3 regions of the Streptococcus gallinaceus genome follow, and region 2 is predicted to be linked to each of the others. Evidence: predicted binding sites of a transcription regulator. Region 2 holds the regulator's gene; each other region holds the start of a gene.

What was found. The regulator Rex, encoded in region 2, represses fermentation and respiration genes when NADH is low (regulators of the CRP and FNR family bind a similar motif). The targets are predictions, from matches to a motif close to TTGTGAANTANTTCACAA.
Region 1: adhE (bifunctional acetaldehyde-CoA/alcohol dehydrogenase) is a predicted target of Rex. The motif match lies at 2,261-2,278, and genes of this name have one in related genera.
Region 3: ABID27_RS03710 (TrmB family transcriptional regulator) is a predicted target of Rex. The motif match lies at 3,070-3,087, and genes of this name have one in related genera.

The regions. Positions count from the first base shown of each region.
Region 1 is NZ_JBEPMK010000010.1:3,507-7,959, reverse strand. Features, by position in the region: gene adhE (bifunctional acetaldehyde-CoA/alcohol dehydrogenase) at 1-2,165, opposite strand, end outside; gene hisS (histidine--tRNA ligase) at 2,429-3,706, opposite strand; gene ABID27_RS09955 (TMEM175 family protein) at 3,770-4,441, opposite strand.
Region 2 is NZ_JBEPMK010000003.1:108,490-112,942, forward strand. Features, by position in the region: gene ABID27_RS04760 (cysteine desulfurase family protein) at 1-184, shown strand, start outside; gene ABID27_RS04765 (DUF1831 domain-containing protein) at 174-518, shown strand; gene ABID27_RS04770 (DUF4649 family protein) at 521-736, shown strand; gene ABID27_RS04775 (redox-sensing transcriptional repressor Rex) at 830-1,483, shown strand; gene ABID27_RS04780 (gamma-glutamyl-gamma-aminobutyrate hydrolase family protein) at 1,488-2,192, shown strand; gene radC (RadC family protein) at 2,189-2,869, opposite strand; gene ABID27_RS04790 (class A sortase) at 2,926-3,669, opposite strand; gene gyrA (DNA gyrase subunit A) at 3,662-4,453, opposite strand, start outside.
Region 3 is NZ_JBEPMK010000002.1:295,903-300,355, forward strand. Features, by position in the region: gene ABID27_RS03695 (ABC transporter substrate-binding protein) at 1-46, opposite strand, end outside; gene ABID27_RS03700 (ornithine cyclodeaminase family protein) at 329-1,324, opposite strand; gene ABID27_RS03705 (sulfite exporter TauE/SafE family protein) at 1,343-2,200, opposite strand; gene ABID27_RS03710 (TrmB family transcriptional regulator) at 2,214-2,999, opposite strand; gene ABID27_RS03715 (TMEM175 family protein) at 3,405-3,965, opposite strand; gene ABID27_RS03720 (DUF3955 domain-containing protein) at 3,968-4,183, opposite strand; gene ABID27_RS03725 (glutathione S-transferase family protein) at 4,196-4,453, opposite strand, start outside.

The DNA of each region.
Region 1 (4,453 bases), on a different contig from region 2:
GCCATTGTAGAGGCGTTATGCATTTTTTCGCGTGCTTCAGGGTCAGACTCAAGAACTGATTTTTTGAGATACTGGAAGACCAGTTTGATGGCTTGAAGGGCAATACCGTCAGTATAGTCGTTGGCAAAGTTAGAAGTATAAGCTTCAGTTGCGTGAGTCAATACGTCCATACCAGTATCGGCGGCGATAAAGCCAGGTACTGATTCAACCAAGGCTGGGTCTACGATAGCAATCGTTGGTGTCAAAGCGTAGTCAGCAAGTGGGTATTTACGGTTGTTTGCTTTGTCAGAAACAACGGCAAATGGTGTTACCTCTGACCCTGTACCAGATGTAGTTGGGATACCAATGTATTTAGCTTTCTTACCAAGTGCTGGGAATTTGAAGGCACGTTTACGGATATCCATGAATTTTTGAACGAGGTCGCCAAAGTCTACTTCTGGTTGTTCGTAGAACATCCACATACCTTTAGCAGCATCCATTGGTGAACCACCACCAAGAGCGATGATTGTATCTGGTTCAAATTGACGCATCACTTCTGTACCACGACGGATTGTTGTGATGTCTGGATCTGGTTCAACATCTGAGAAGACTTGAACAGTTACCTTGTTCTTACGAAGGTTCAATTGGTCAATAACACGTTGCACAAATCCAAGTTTTTCAATAGATTTGTCAGTGACAATCATAACACGTTCAATGCCTTCACATGTTTGGAGGTATTGGATTGAGTTACGTTCGAAATAGATTTTTGAAGGAACTTTAAACCATTGCATATTATTTCTACGTTTCCCTACTTTCTTGATGTTAAGAAGGTTGATAGCAGATACGTTATCACCAACTGAGTTGCGTCCATATGAACCACATCCAAGTGTCAATGATGGCAAGAATGCGTTGTAAACGTCACCGATACCACCAAATGTAGAAGGTGAATTCCAGATGATACGCATTGCTTTCATTTCAGTACCGAAACGTTTTGCAAGAGCTTCGTCTTTTGTATGGATAGCAGCTGAGTGACCAAGACCATTGAACTCAACCATTTGACGTGCTTTTTTAAGACCGTCTTCTGTATCTTCAGCTTTCAAGACTGCGATAACTGGAGACAATTTTTCACGAGTAAGTGGCTCTTTTTCACCAACTTCAGCACATTCGGCAGCCAAGATGTTTGTTCCTTCAGGAACTGTAAATCCTGCTTGCTCTGCAATCCAAGCTGCTGGTTTACCAACGATGTTTGGATTCAATTTAGCGCCTGCACAGTTCTTGCTTGTTCCTTTTACGCCAAAGCAGAATTCTTCAAGAAGAGCTTTTTCTTTTTTGTTTACAAAGTAAGTTTTGTAAGATTTGAATTCAGCAACAAATTCGTCATAGATTTCTTTGTCGATGATAACCGCTTGTTCAGACGCACAAACCATACCGTTGTCAAATGATTTAGACATAACGATATCGTGAGCTGCTTGACGGATGTCAGCTGATTTTTCAACATAGGCAGGAACGTTACCTGCACCTACACCAAGGGCTGGTTTCCCACATGAGTAAGCTGCACGCACCATGGCATTACCACCAGTCGCAAGGATTGTTGCGATACCGTCGTGGTTCATAAGAGCATTTGTAGCTTCAATAGATGGTTCAGAAATCCATTGGATACAGTTTTCAGGAGCACCTGCTGCAATAGCCGCATCACGAACGATTTGAGCTGCGTGAGCTGAAGATTCTTGAGCTGATGGGTGGAAACCAAATACGATTGGATTACGTGTTTTAAGGGCAATCAATGATTTGAAGATTGCTGTAGATGTTGGGTTAGTTGTTGGTGTTACCCCACAAATGACACCGACTGGTTCAGCAATTTTTGTCAATCCTGTGATTGGGTCATCTTCGATAACGCCTACTGTCTTCACACCACGCATGTTATTCACAACATGTTCACAGGCAAAGAGGTTTTTAGTTGCTTTGTCTTCAAAAACACCGCGTCCTGTTTCACGAACAGCATGTTCTGCCAAGATACCATGTGCATCAAGGGCAGCTACAGAAGCCTTTGCCACAATGTAGTCTACTTGCTCTTGATTGAGTTTACGGAACTCGTCAAGGGCAACAAGACCTTTTTGTACCAATTCGTCTACGTGAGCTTGTGCAGCTTGTAATTTTTCTTCAGGTGATACTGTTTTATCAGCCATTTGGGTTTCCTCCAAAATTATTTTCCCGTTAACTTTATTCTTGTTAACTTTTTCACAATTATATTGTACACCTTTTCATTGCCTTTGTAAAGCGTTTGTTAAATATTTCACAAAATCATTCCAAAAACTTTGTGAAACTTCTCTCAAAACATTGACTAGGCTTTACTTTTTATTTTGACATTGTGATTTTTTTCTCAAAGTTTTTTTATTTCACAAATGAACAAACTCCTGAAATAGAAAAAATACAGGGAAATCCCTGTATTTTAATTTATTTTTTCAAGCACACTTGCTAAGTCGGATGTGATTTCTTCAAAACTAGCTTCGATTTCTTGTCGGGTGCTGTTGTTTTTAATGGTCACACGACCGGCTTCGACTTCGCTTTCACCCAAGGTTAGGATAAAGCGGGCTTTGAAGCTGTCTGCTGATTTGAATTGGGCTTTGATTTTGCGTCCGAGAACGTCACGTTCTGCGTTAAATCCTTGCTGGCGTACAGCTTGCACCAATTCCAAGGCTTTCGCATTTGCTGCATCTCCCAAGACAGCAATGTAGAGATCCATCTCCTCATCAACTGGAAGAGCAATTCCTTGCTTGTCCAAGACCAACAAGAGGCGCTCCAGACCGAGTCCAAATCCAAATCCTGGTGTTTCTGGTCCACCGAAATACTCAACCAATCCATCATAGCGACCGCCTGCACAAATGGTCAACTCGGTCTTATCAACCTGAGCCATGAATTCAAAAATCGTATGGTTATAATAGTCCAGACCACGCACCATATTGGTATCAATCACATAAGGAATCTGTAGAGTCTCTAACATACCACGTACAGCATCAAAATGCGCTCGGCTCTCTTCATCTAGATAATCCAAGATAGATGGTGCATTCTCAACCGCAATCTTATCTTCCTTTTCCTTAGAGTCCAAAACGCGCAATGGATTTTCATCTAAGCGACGCTGACTGTCTTTTGAAAGTGACTCACGCATCGGTATCAAATAGTCAATCAAAGCCTGACGGTAGGCTGCACGAGTTGCACTAGAACCCAAGGTATTCAGGTGGAGTGTGATATCTTTGATGCCTAAGTCATTGAAAAGTTGGTAAGCCATGGCAATAGTTTCCACATCAGTTGCTGGATTTTTTGAGCCAAAAGCCTCTACACCAACTTGGTGGAATTCACGTAAACGACCAGCTTGCGGACGTTCATAACGAAACATAGAGCCGATATAATAGAGCTTAACTGGTTTTTGAACCTCAGGTGCAAAAAATTTGTTCTCTACAAATGAACGCACAACCGGTGCAGTTCCTTCCGGACGAAGGGTAATGTGGCGCTCTCCCTTATCGTAGAAATCATACATTTCCTTGGTTACAATATCTGTCGTATCCCCTACAGAACGGCTAATCACTTCGTAGTGCTCAAACATGGGCGTACGGATTTCCCCATAATTGTACTTTTTAAAGGTATCACGTACAACTTGTTCCACATATTGCCACTTGGCAGCTTCCTGCGGTAAGATATCCTGTGTCCCTTTTGGTTTTTGTAATTTCATTTGCTATCCTCTCCTAAACTATTTTCTATATTTTATCATAAAAATGACAGAGCTGATAGATGACTAGCCTTTAAAGCCCCTCTTTTCACTTCTTCCCCTTTCCTTTTCTTCTATAAAATGTTCAAATCGTCCACCCTGACCTTCAAAGGTTTCAAATATAACACCCCGCTTGTAGTAACTCCAAAACTCAACAAAGGGCGACAGGAGGAAGATGAAAATCCCTACTTGATTGAAGAGCAGTGCTACAACCATGGTTAACAGGTCTGTCACAGCAATCATGATCATTCGATTTTTGTAAAATTCCTTGATTTTCCCCAGTTGTTCTTGGTGTTCAGCCTTGGCATTTCGTACTGTTAAATTGAGTGTAATCCAACTCATTAGAAAGGCTGTCACAAAGTTAATAAGACCAAAAAATAAAATCGGAACCCATTTTTGGTCAAATTCGACCAACATCTTCGTCGCCAATGGAAAGAGCGACAACATCATATGAGCAATCACATCGCGGGCAAATGCATCATAGGTCACTTCTTCAGCTACACTCATAATTATGGTCCGGCGATACCAAAAATTAAAGATAATTACAAATGATACCAAAAACAATCCCACTGCATAGGCAAAATGCGGAAGGCCAGCCATACTGGTCGGGAGTTTAATTTCCAACACCAAAATAGTCATCACAATTGCGATAATGGCATCGCTCAGCGTATCAAAGCGTTCTTTTAATCGTTTCGTCACAATTTTTCCTCC
Region 2 (4,453 bases):
ATCTGCTTGTACAGCTGGCGTCATTGAAAAAAGCCACGTACTGACTGCTCTTTACGGACCTGATTCTCACCGTCTAACAGAGTCCCTTCGCTTTAGCTTCTCGGAGCAAAACACCAAAAAAGAACTGGATATTGTCATTCAGACCTTAAAAGAAATGATTGGAGGCCAAGATAATGGCATTTGAAAAATCAGTCACTCTTAAAGATTGTGACTTCACTTATGAAATTAGCCCGTCTATTAAAAAATACACTTTGCGTGATAACACCTTCGAGCAAACAGCTGTGGGAAATTTCCAGCTAACTCGTATGCTAGAAGAAGTTCCAAATTCAAATCAAGGATTCTTCTTAAAAATTATCCTTAACAAAGATTTATCAGGTTTTAAAATCAATATCACTGACAAATCAGGTTTGAAACTGGTAAACATCTTTAAAGAAGGCTCAAACAAGGTTATTCAAGAGAAATTCTACTTCCTAATGGACAGTCTAGTTGACCGTGATATTTTCACAAAGAAGGCATAAATATGATTGAACTTCGTTATATTGACTCTTACAAACAAGAGCGTATTCAAACTTATGAACATTTTGATGACATTCTACTAGCTTTTTCGGGCTGTGTCACTGTTCCTGACCATCTCAAAGTATTGAGCTTAACACAAGACGGAAAAGACCTTGGATACAGTGGTTTAATCGGTGATTTGTATCACTTTTTGCAAGCGATTGATCCCAAAAATAACTAAGAAAAACCAAGTCATTATAGTGACTTGGTTTTTTCGAACTCTTATTGTTGCAATTTTCACAAACATGTTTTAAAATAAAGTATAAAATGCTGAATGGAGAAAAAGATTGTGAAAAATGGAAAAGAAACCGCTATTCCACGTGCAACAGCTAAACGCCTCTCATTGTATTACCGGATTTTCAAACGATTCCACCGCGAAAATATTGAGAAAGCGAGCTCAAAAGAAATTGCAGAAGCTATCGGAATTGACTCTGCAACAGTCCGCCGAGATTTTTCCTATTTTGGCGAGCTAGGTCGACGCGGGTTTGGATACGATGTTAAGAAATTAATGGACTTCTTCGCGGATATCTTGAATGATAATTCCATTACAAATGTGATGCTTGTCGGAGTCGGAAACATGGGACGCGCACTCCTTCACTACCGCTTTCATGAACGCAATAAAATGAAAATTGTGATGGCCTTTGAAGCAGATGGGCATCCTGCCATCGGAAGCAGCGATGAAAATGTTCCAATCTACGCCATTTCTGAGCTTCGAGACCGTATTGCAGAAGCAAATTCCAAAACAGCTATTTTAACTGTTCCAAGCTCAAAAGCTCAAGAAGTCACTGATGTCCTAGTTGAGGCAGGTGTGAAAGGGATTCTTAGCTTCTCCCCAGTCAATCTTACCGTACCAAAAGACGTGGTTGTTCAGTATGTTGACTTGACGAGCGAATTGCAAACACTACTCTACTTCATGCGGAAAAATTAGTTCTATGATACAACAGATACAACACATTATCGGAATTACAGGCAATCAATTTTTTGACCAAACAGATACCGTATCTCCACGGATGTCTTATGCAGCTACAGGATTTCCTGAAGCTGTGCGACAAGCTGGTGGCCTTCCCATTATCATGCCGATAGCTGACCCAGCTTATGCTGCAAGCTACATTTCCATGATTGATAAATTAATCCTAACTGGTGGGCAAAATGTTCTTCCTCAGTTCTACCAAGAAGAGCAAACAATTGTGAGCGATGATTACTTGCTGGAAAGAGATTTATTTGAACTAGCCTTGATAAAGGAAGCTAGATTGCAAGGAAAACCAATTTTAGCCATCTGTCGCGGTCTGCAGCTCTTTAATGTGGCTATGGGAGGGACACTTCACCAAGATATCCCTCAGCACTGGCAAGAAAGCCTAGCTCATGTGCCTCATCATTCTATTGACATTGCTGAAGACAGCCTCTTTGCTAAATTTTTTGGAAAATCCACTTTTATCAACTCTTTCCACCATCAATCTATCAAAGACTTGGCCAGTAATTTAAAGGTTGTTGCGACTTCTAGCCAAGATGGCATTATCGAAGCGGTCGAAACAACAGACAGTAGCCGATTTTTGGGAGTCCAATGGCATCCTGAGCTCCTCTGGAAATCTTCTCCACAGAACCAAGCCTTATTTGATTATTTTGTGCAAGAATTCTAAGAAAATTCACTTTCTTCACGAAAACTATAATAATCATCTTGCCCCACAATCAAATGATCCAGTAAAACGAGTCCTATCATGTCGCAGGACTCTTTTAGTTTGTCCGTAAAGAGCATATCGTTTTTGCTAGGCAAGACAGAGCCAGACGGATGATTGTGGATGATAATAATGGACGTCGCCATGCACTTGACTGCATAATGTAAAATCTCCCTCGGCTCTGCGATACTCCGATTCACGCTACCGATAAAAATCGTCCGCTGGGAAATGATTTTATTTTGAGTATTAAGGTAGAGTGCGACGAGATGTTCCTGTTTTTTCATCCCTATTTCCTGAATCATCTTGAGCCCCAGTTTCTCACTCCCTAAAATCTGCTCTCGTTGCGCAAGCTCTGACTTGTTAATCCGTTTGCCCAGTTCAATCATGGCTTTTATCTCAATAGCCTTGACTCGACCAATGCCCGTTATTTGCTGTAATTCTTCCAGCGACAAGTCTGCTAATGAAGATAGACTCTCTAATTTGGACAATAATTGATTGGAAACAACCGAAACAGGTTCTTTTTTCGTTCCAGTTCGAATGAAAATAGCCAATAATTCCTGATTGCTCAATTTATCAGCTCCTACTTCTACCAGACGCTCTCTCGGTTGCAACGCTTCTTCTTTAAATGAAATTTGATACATGCTATCCTCCTTACTTATCTATTCGAAAAAAACTGAAGTCAAATGACCTCAGTTTTTTATAATTGAACTTGATTATACGATTGCTCAAAATGTTTCAAGGTAGCAGAATCTGCATCTTTGTAAGAAATGGTTTCTGTCAGCTCACCTTGGACAATCGTACGCATGGTTGCATCCAAATCTTCACAAGTGACCAAAGTGATTGTTTTTTGCCCTAAGATATCATTGATGACATCCACACGATCTGGAGCAACAGTTTCAACGGTAGTAATAGTGTAGACGTAGATAGTTTCCTTGTCCGTCACATAAATTTTCATCCCATTTTTGGCTTTTTCCAGAGGAGAAAAGAGTGTGTCACTAGCTCCTGCAATTCCAAAGATATGGTGACTAGCAAGCGAATAGTTGCCTTCGCCCATCTTTTGATCTTCCTTCATGGTACCTGCGCCATACATGAGAGCAGTATTTGATAGTCCTTTGAAAATAGGTAAGTTGATTTTCAAATCCGGAATAGCAATTCCACCGATAACAGGTAATTGTTGGGCATCCCACTGTGCTTGGAGAACCTTTTCGGTTGAAATTGATTCAACCTGATCGAAATCAAAGGTAGTTTTAGCCGTTTGATTCTTTTTAATTTCCTTCTTTGTAACTTTGGAAATCTGATAACGATTGGTATTATTGGCAATGATCATATTGCGGATAGAGGAATTGAAAATCAATACCAGTGAAATCAATAACAACAAAGTAAAGACTAAGATACGCCAGAAACTTACTGGTTTTTTAGTTGTTTTTTTTCGTCTAGACATTCTCGCCCTCAACTACTTCTTCTTTATCATCAGCAGCTTCAACCAATGCAAATGTAACAATTTTAGCTTCATCGTTGAGACGCATAACCTTGACACCCATTGTTGAGCGACCTGTTTGGGAAATATTGGCTACGCCTGTACGGATAATAACACCTGTATCTGTGATGACCATGATGTCTTCATCACCAGAAACTGTTGTCAAACCTGCAAGCGGACCGTTTTTCTCTGCCACATTCAGGGTCTTAATTCCTTTACCACCACGCCCTTTTGTTGGGTATTCAGTGGCTGGCGTCCGTTTACCAAATCCTTTTTCGGTAATGACTAAGACTTCCTGCTCATCGGTAATGGTTGTTGCACCAACGAGCACATCGCCGTCACGAAGGTTGACACCGCGAACACCTGTTGCTGAGCGTCCCATGTTTCGGACGACAGATTCATTGAATCGGACAGAATAACCTGATTTCGTTCCCATGATGACATCTGTTTGACCGTCTGTCAAGAAGACATTAATCAACTCATCTTCATCTTTCAGATTTAAGGCCTTGAGTCCATTTTGACGGATATTGCCAAATTCCGACACACTTGTTCGTTTGACCAAACCTTGACGCGTCGCAAAGAAGAGATAATGGTCGTTTTCTTGGTCTTTTGTGACATTGATGATGGTCTGGATGGTTTCACCCTCGTCTAATTTGAGGAGGTTAACGACTGGCAAGCCCTTGGCTGTCCGTCCATACTCTGGAATTTCATAGCCTTTCAAGCGGTAAACTCGCCCTTTATTGGTAAA
Region 3 (4,453 bases), on a different contig from region 2:
ATACCAAAACACTTGCAACTAGCATACTCACTGTTGATTTTTTCATTGTAGATTTCCTCCTAAATGATTGTTTTTTGATTTTCTACAATGACATCATATCAAATTGTAAGCGTTTTATCAATTATATTTAGTAATAATTTTAAAAATTTACTAAAAATTTCGGAGGAATCTTTTATATTCTCCAGGAAGCGACAAAGTAAAAACTCATAAGTGTTTCTCTGTGCATTTGCAGCTTGAAGCAAACTAGCAAATCCGAAAAACACCTATGAGTTCTACCGGTAGTTAGTAAGGTAAGAATAAATCCGTAGACCTATTCGCATCCTTTTTTTTAAAAATCAATTTGAGTTCCAATACCATTTTTAATGGCTTTTTCAACAATTATTTGAGCAGTCACAATATCTAGAACAGCTGAGCCCACGCTCTTAAAAACAGTGATGTCTTCCTTGCTTTGACGACCATGAATATTTCCAAGAAGCAAATCACCCAATTCTCCGGTGTAATCTTCTTTGGTCAACAGTCCTTTTTTAATCGGTTCTAAAATATCTCCTGCTTCTGCTAATACCCCGTCATTGGTATCAAAGACAACTGCATTCGCTTTAACCAATAATTCTGCCGGTAATTCCAACATTTCAGGTGTGTAGGCTCCGATACCATTGATATGGGCTCCTTTTTTCACATCTGCTGCGTCAAAAGTATTGACCTTAGAGGTAGTGACTGTTGTGATAACATCTGCATCTGTTACAGCTTCTTTTGCTGTTTCTACCGCATAAATCTTCGTTGCAAAAGTATCCGCTACATCCTTACTTAATTGTTCAGCAAAGGATAGTGCCCGCTGAAAATCAATATCAAACACGCGTAATTCCTCTAAATGACGAGCTGTCATCATGGCAATCGCTTGCTGGTAACCTTGTCCACCTGTTCCGATAAGCCCAGCGATTTTTGCATCTGGATTAGCCAATTCTTCTGTTCCAGCTCCTTGAATTGCCGCTGTACGCAATTGTGTCAAATAAGTGCCGTCTAACACAGCCGATACAATCCCTGTCTCTGGGTCAAGAGTGACCATGGTGGCAGGTACAGAAGGCAATCCTTTTTCAATATTTTCAGGATAGACAGACACAATTTTCACACCAAGAGCATTCTGTTCGCCCCGCGTCACTGCAGGCATATATAAACTTTGTCCATAGTAGTCAACTACATCCAAATTTGTGCGCAAGGGCACTGTCGCATTCCCAGATGAATACAATCGAACAGCATCCTTAGCCGCTGCAATCGCATCTTTCATTGAAAAACATTCTTGGATGTCTGATTTCGTTAAAATAAGCATATTCTTTCCTCCAGACTCTTAATTTTTCTTCAACATACCGTAGGCACTATACAAGAGAATAAATGCAACAAACCATTGCAGGATAGCTGTATTTAAACTTGTAACCACAAAGACTGCACAGAGCACACCTAGGACACCAAAAGTTGATGTAAATAGGGTGATTTTACGACTGTATTCTCCAGATTTGACAAACTGCACACTACCAACTGGTACAGAGAAAGTCGCTGCCCCCATCATGATTGGGAAGGCCACTGCTGGATTTAATCCCAAAAGATAGACTGTAATCATCGTGAGAGCGTAGGAACCAATACCGATATTATTCAAGGCTCCAAAAATCGCCAAAGCAATTGCTGCAATCACTAATTTAATTCCTGTTAATGCAGTCGCATCGCCACCACCTGGCAAAAATCCAAATTTCCCACCTAAGATAATCAAGGATGCGATAATCATCCCAATCCCAATTGACACTTTCAGCTTATCAGCAGGTAACTTAACCGCAAATTTTGCTCCAAAATATGAACCAACCATTTGGCTAACAATACAGACAATCAAGGTTACCACACTAACTTCAATTTTTGTAATGTAGGCCAACGCCATCACAGCAACTGGAATTGTACATTGGGTATTCAATGTACCTGGCAATTTTTTCACACTCGTCCAATTTAGTTTTGGATACAAACTGGTACTAATCGCAAAGTCTGAAATACCAACTGTTGATAAGAAAAAGATAATCGCACTCGTAAACGGAAGAGCAATCGTATTTGCTTTTTCCGACATAATTTCATTTCTATGAACCAATAAATCTTTCACAAAAATAACGGCAAAATACGCATTCACAACAACAACTAATAACAATAAAATATCTTTGAATGACATTTTTTAATCTCCATCAATAAATCTTGCGGATTCCTTCGAAATCCTTTCCATAGTCGTTTTGTAATTCTGGTCTGTGCTCTTGAATGATTTTTAACGTATAGGCATCGTGTTTCACGTACTCTTTTGCAAGAAGTCGCATAGCTTTATTGTGGCTCCAAATAACGTCACAATGGTCATCCACCGTGCCAAATAATACAATATCATCATCACAGACTAAATTTACCCAACGGCCATCCATATCTCGAATCTTGTCTGCTTCAAATCCATGAGGATAAAAACGCTTGAATGGCAAGTCATAATGGCCGCTATTGCTAAAGAGAATACAAACAAAGGTCTCTAAACGAGCCTCCGCATCCCGTAAAGCATTGATAATATCTGGGGTTAACTCATCTTCCCAAATTTGAATGTATAAACTGCTTTTCGTATGCTCAATCATGTATAGCAACTTCAACAAAGTTGCTTCCCTATGCTCTAATTGCCATAATAAGGTGTCTTTCTCCTTTTCTTTAACCCCAGACAAATGATCCTTTAAATAATCAATATCACTCAAAGTCGAATGCTTTAGCATGCTCACAAGCTCCTCTGGTGACAAGGCTGAGTATAATTTAGGTTCACTTTTATTGACCAGTACGACTCCTCTTTTTACCAACTTTTCTAAGCTATTGTATACTTTTGATCTTGGCACACCAGATTTTTTACTCACTTCATATCCGGTCATCAAGCCATTTTCAACCAAAGTTAAATAGATATTTGTTTCAGATTCAGCAAAGCCAAACTGTTTCATTTTTTGAACCAGCATATATACTCCTTTTTAGTAGCTACTTACAAGAGCTACTATACTCCTAAATGCGTTTTCTGTCAATATAAAATTGTGATTTTTTTAACATTCTTTACATTAGTGTGTAGAAACAAAAAACAACCCTGCAAAACAAGGTTGTCTCTATAACTATTATGATGGTTATCGAAATCGTTGAAATGCCAATAAAAGCCAGTTCTGTCATATTTTAAGTTAAAATTTAGTAAATTCCAAACATTTATTTCTCTCGAATAACTCATAATTTTACGAACAGCCTCATATTGATCATAAATTACCTTTTGTAATACATATCTCCATAAGTTTAGTTTGTTCAAGCTGTAAAAAACTCTTAGAAACTGAATCCTAAGAGCTCTATATACTTTTTAATAAGAATAAGTTTGAAATAACTTAAAACATCTTACTAATACGTTGATCAGGAATAAACCAGATAATCGCTACCAAAATAACACCGATTAGAGATAAATAAGGAGATAATGGAGCAACCAAAAACGAAATAAGATAGACAATAATAGAAATTTTGCCTTTATAGTCTGATCCTAAAACGGCATGTAGTTCATTGTTTATTTTTCTAACCTGATTTTGGAAAATATAGTAAGCTACTCCAGTTATAAATAAGACAAAACAGTATGTCATAACTGGTATAACACTGTTGTAGAATCTATTAAGCCATGCTGTCGCCCATGGGATAAGCGATATGCAAAACAACCAAAACATATTAGACCAAAGTATTGTAGAAGTCACTCTAGTAATACTTTTCGCAAGGTGGTGATGATTATTCCAGTAAATTGCAACATATAAAAAACTCAGAACATAGGCTAGTATGGTGGGAAGAGAAGAATATAACCCTGCAAGACTATCTGTATTTGGAATTTTTAATTCTAAAACCATAATTGTAATAATGATTGCCAATACACCATCACTAAATGCTTCTAGTCGAGATCCAGACATATTTAACTCTTCTTTCCAAATTTTTTATAGAACCATAGCATAAATAAAAGTAAGCCAAGGAATATGAATAAGAATCCTGTAGGAACAAGAAAAAAATATTCATGTAGTACACCTTGTTTATCAATGTATTCTGGGCCAATACTCTTTGCCACAAAACTCAGAACTCCAAGAAAAAAAGATAATGTGGCGAAAACCCGTAGCCAATCCATATTTTTCATTTATCCCCCCCTCTATTGATTAGCCTGCTCCAGAACAGATTGGACAACAGGGTCCTGCATCATTTGTTCCATAAAGGTTGACAAATGTGGGTAATCTTTCCAGGTCTTAGGCGTCTTTTCAGACCAGAGTGCCATGACAAATGCATAAGCATCGGCTACACTACGCTTATTTTGATACACATGTCCTCTGTCTCCGATAAGATGATCCAGATGATTCATAACCTTGTCGATGAGCGGATAAGACGCTTCACGGACATTCTCTAAATCAGC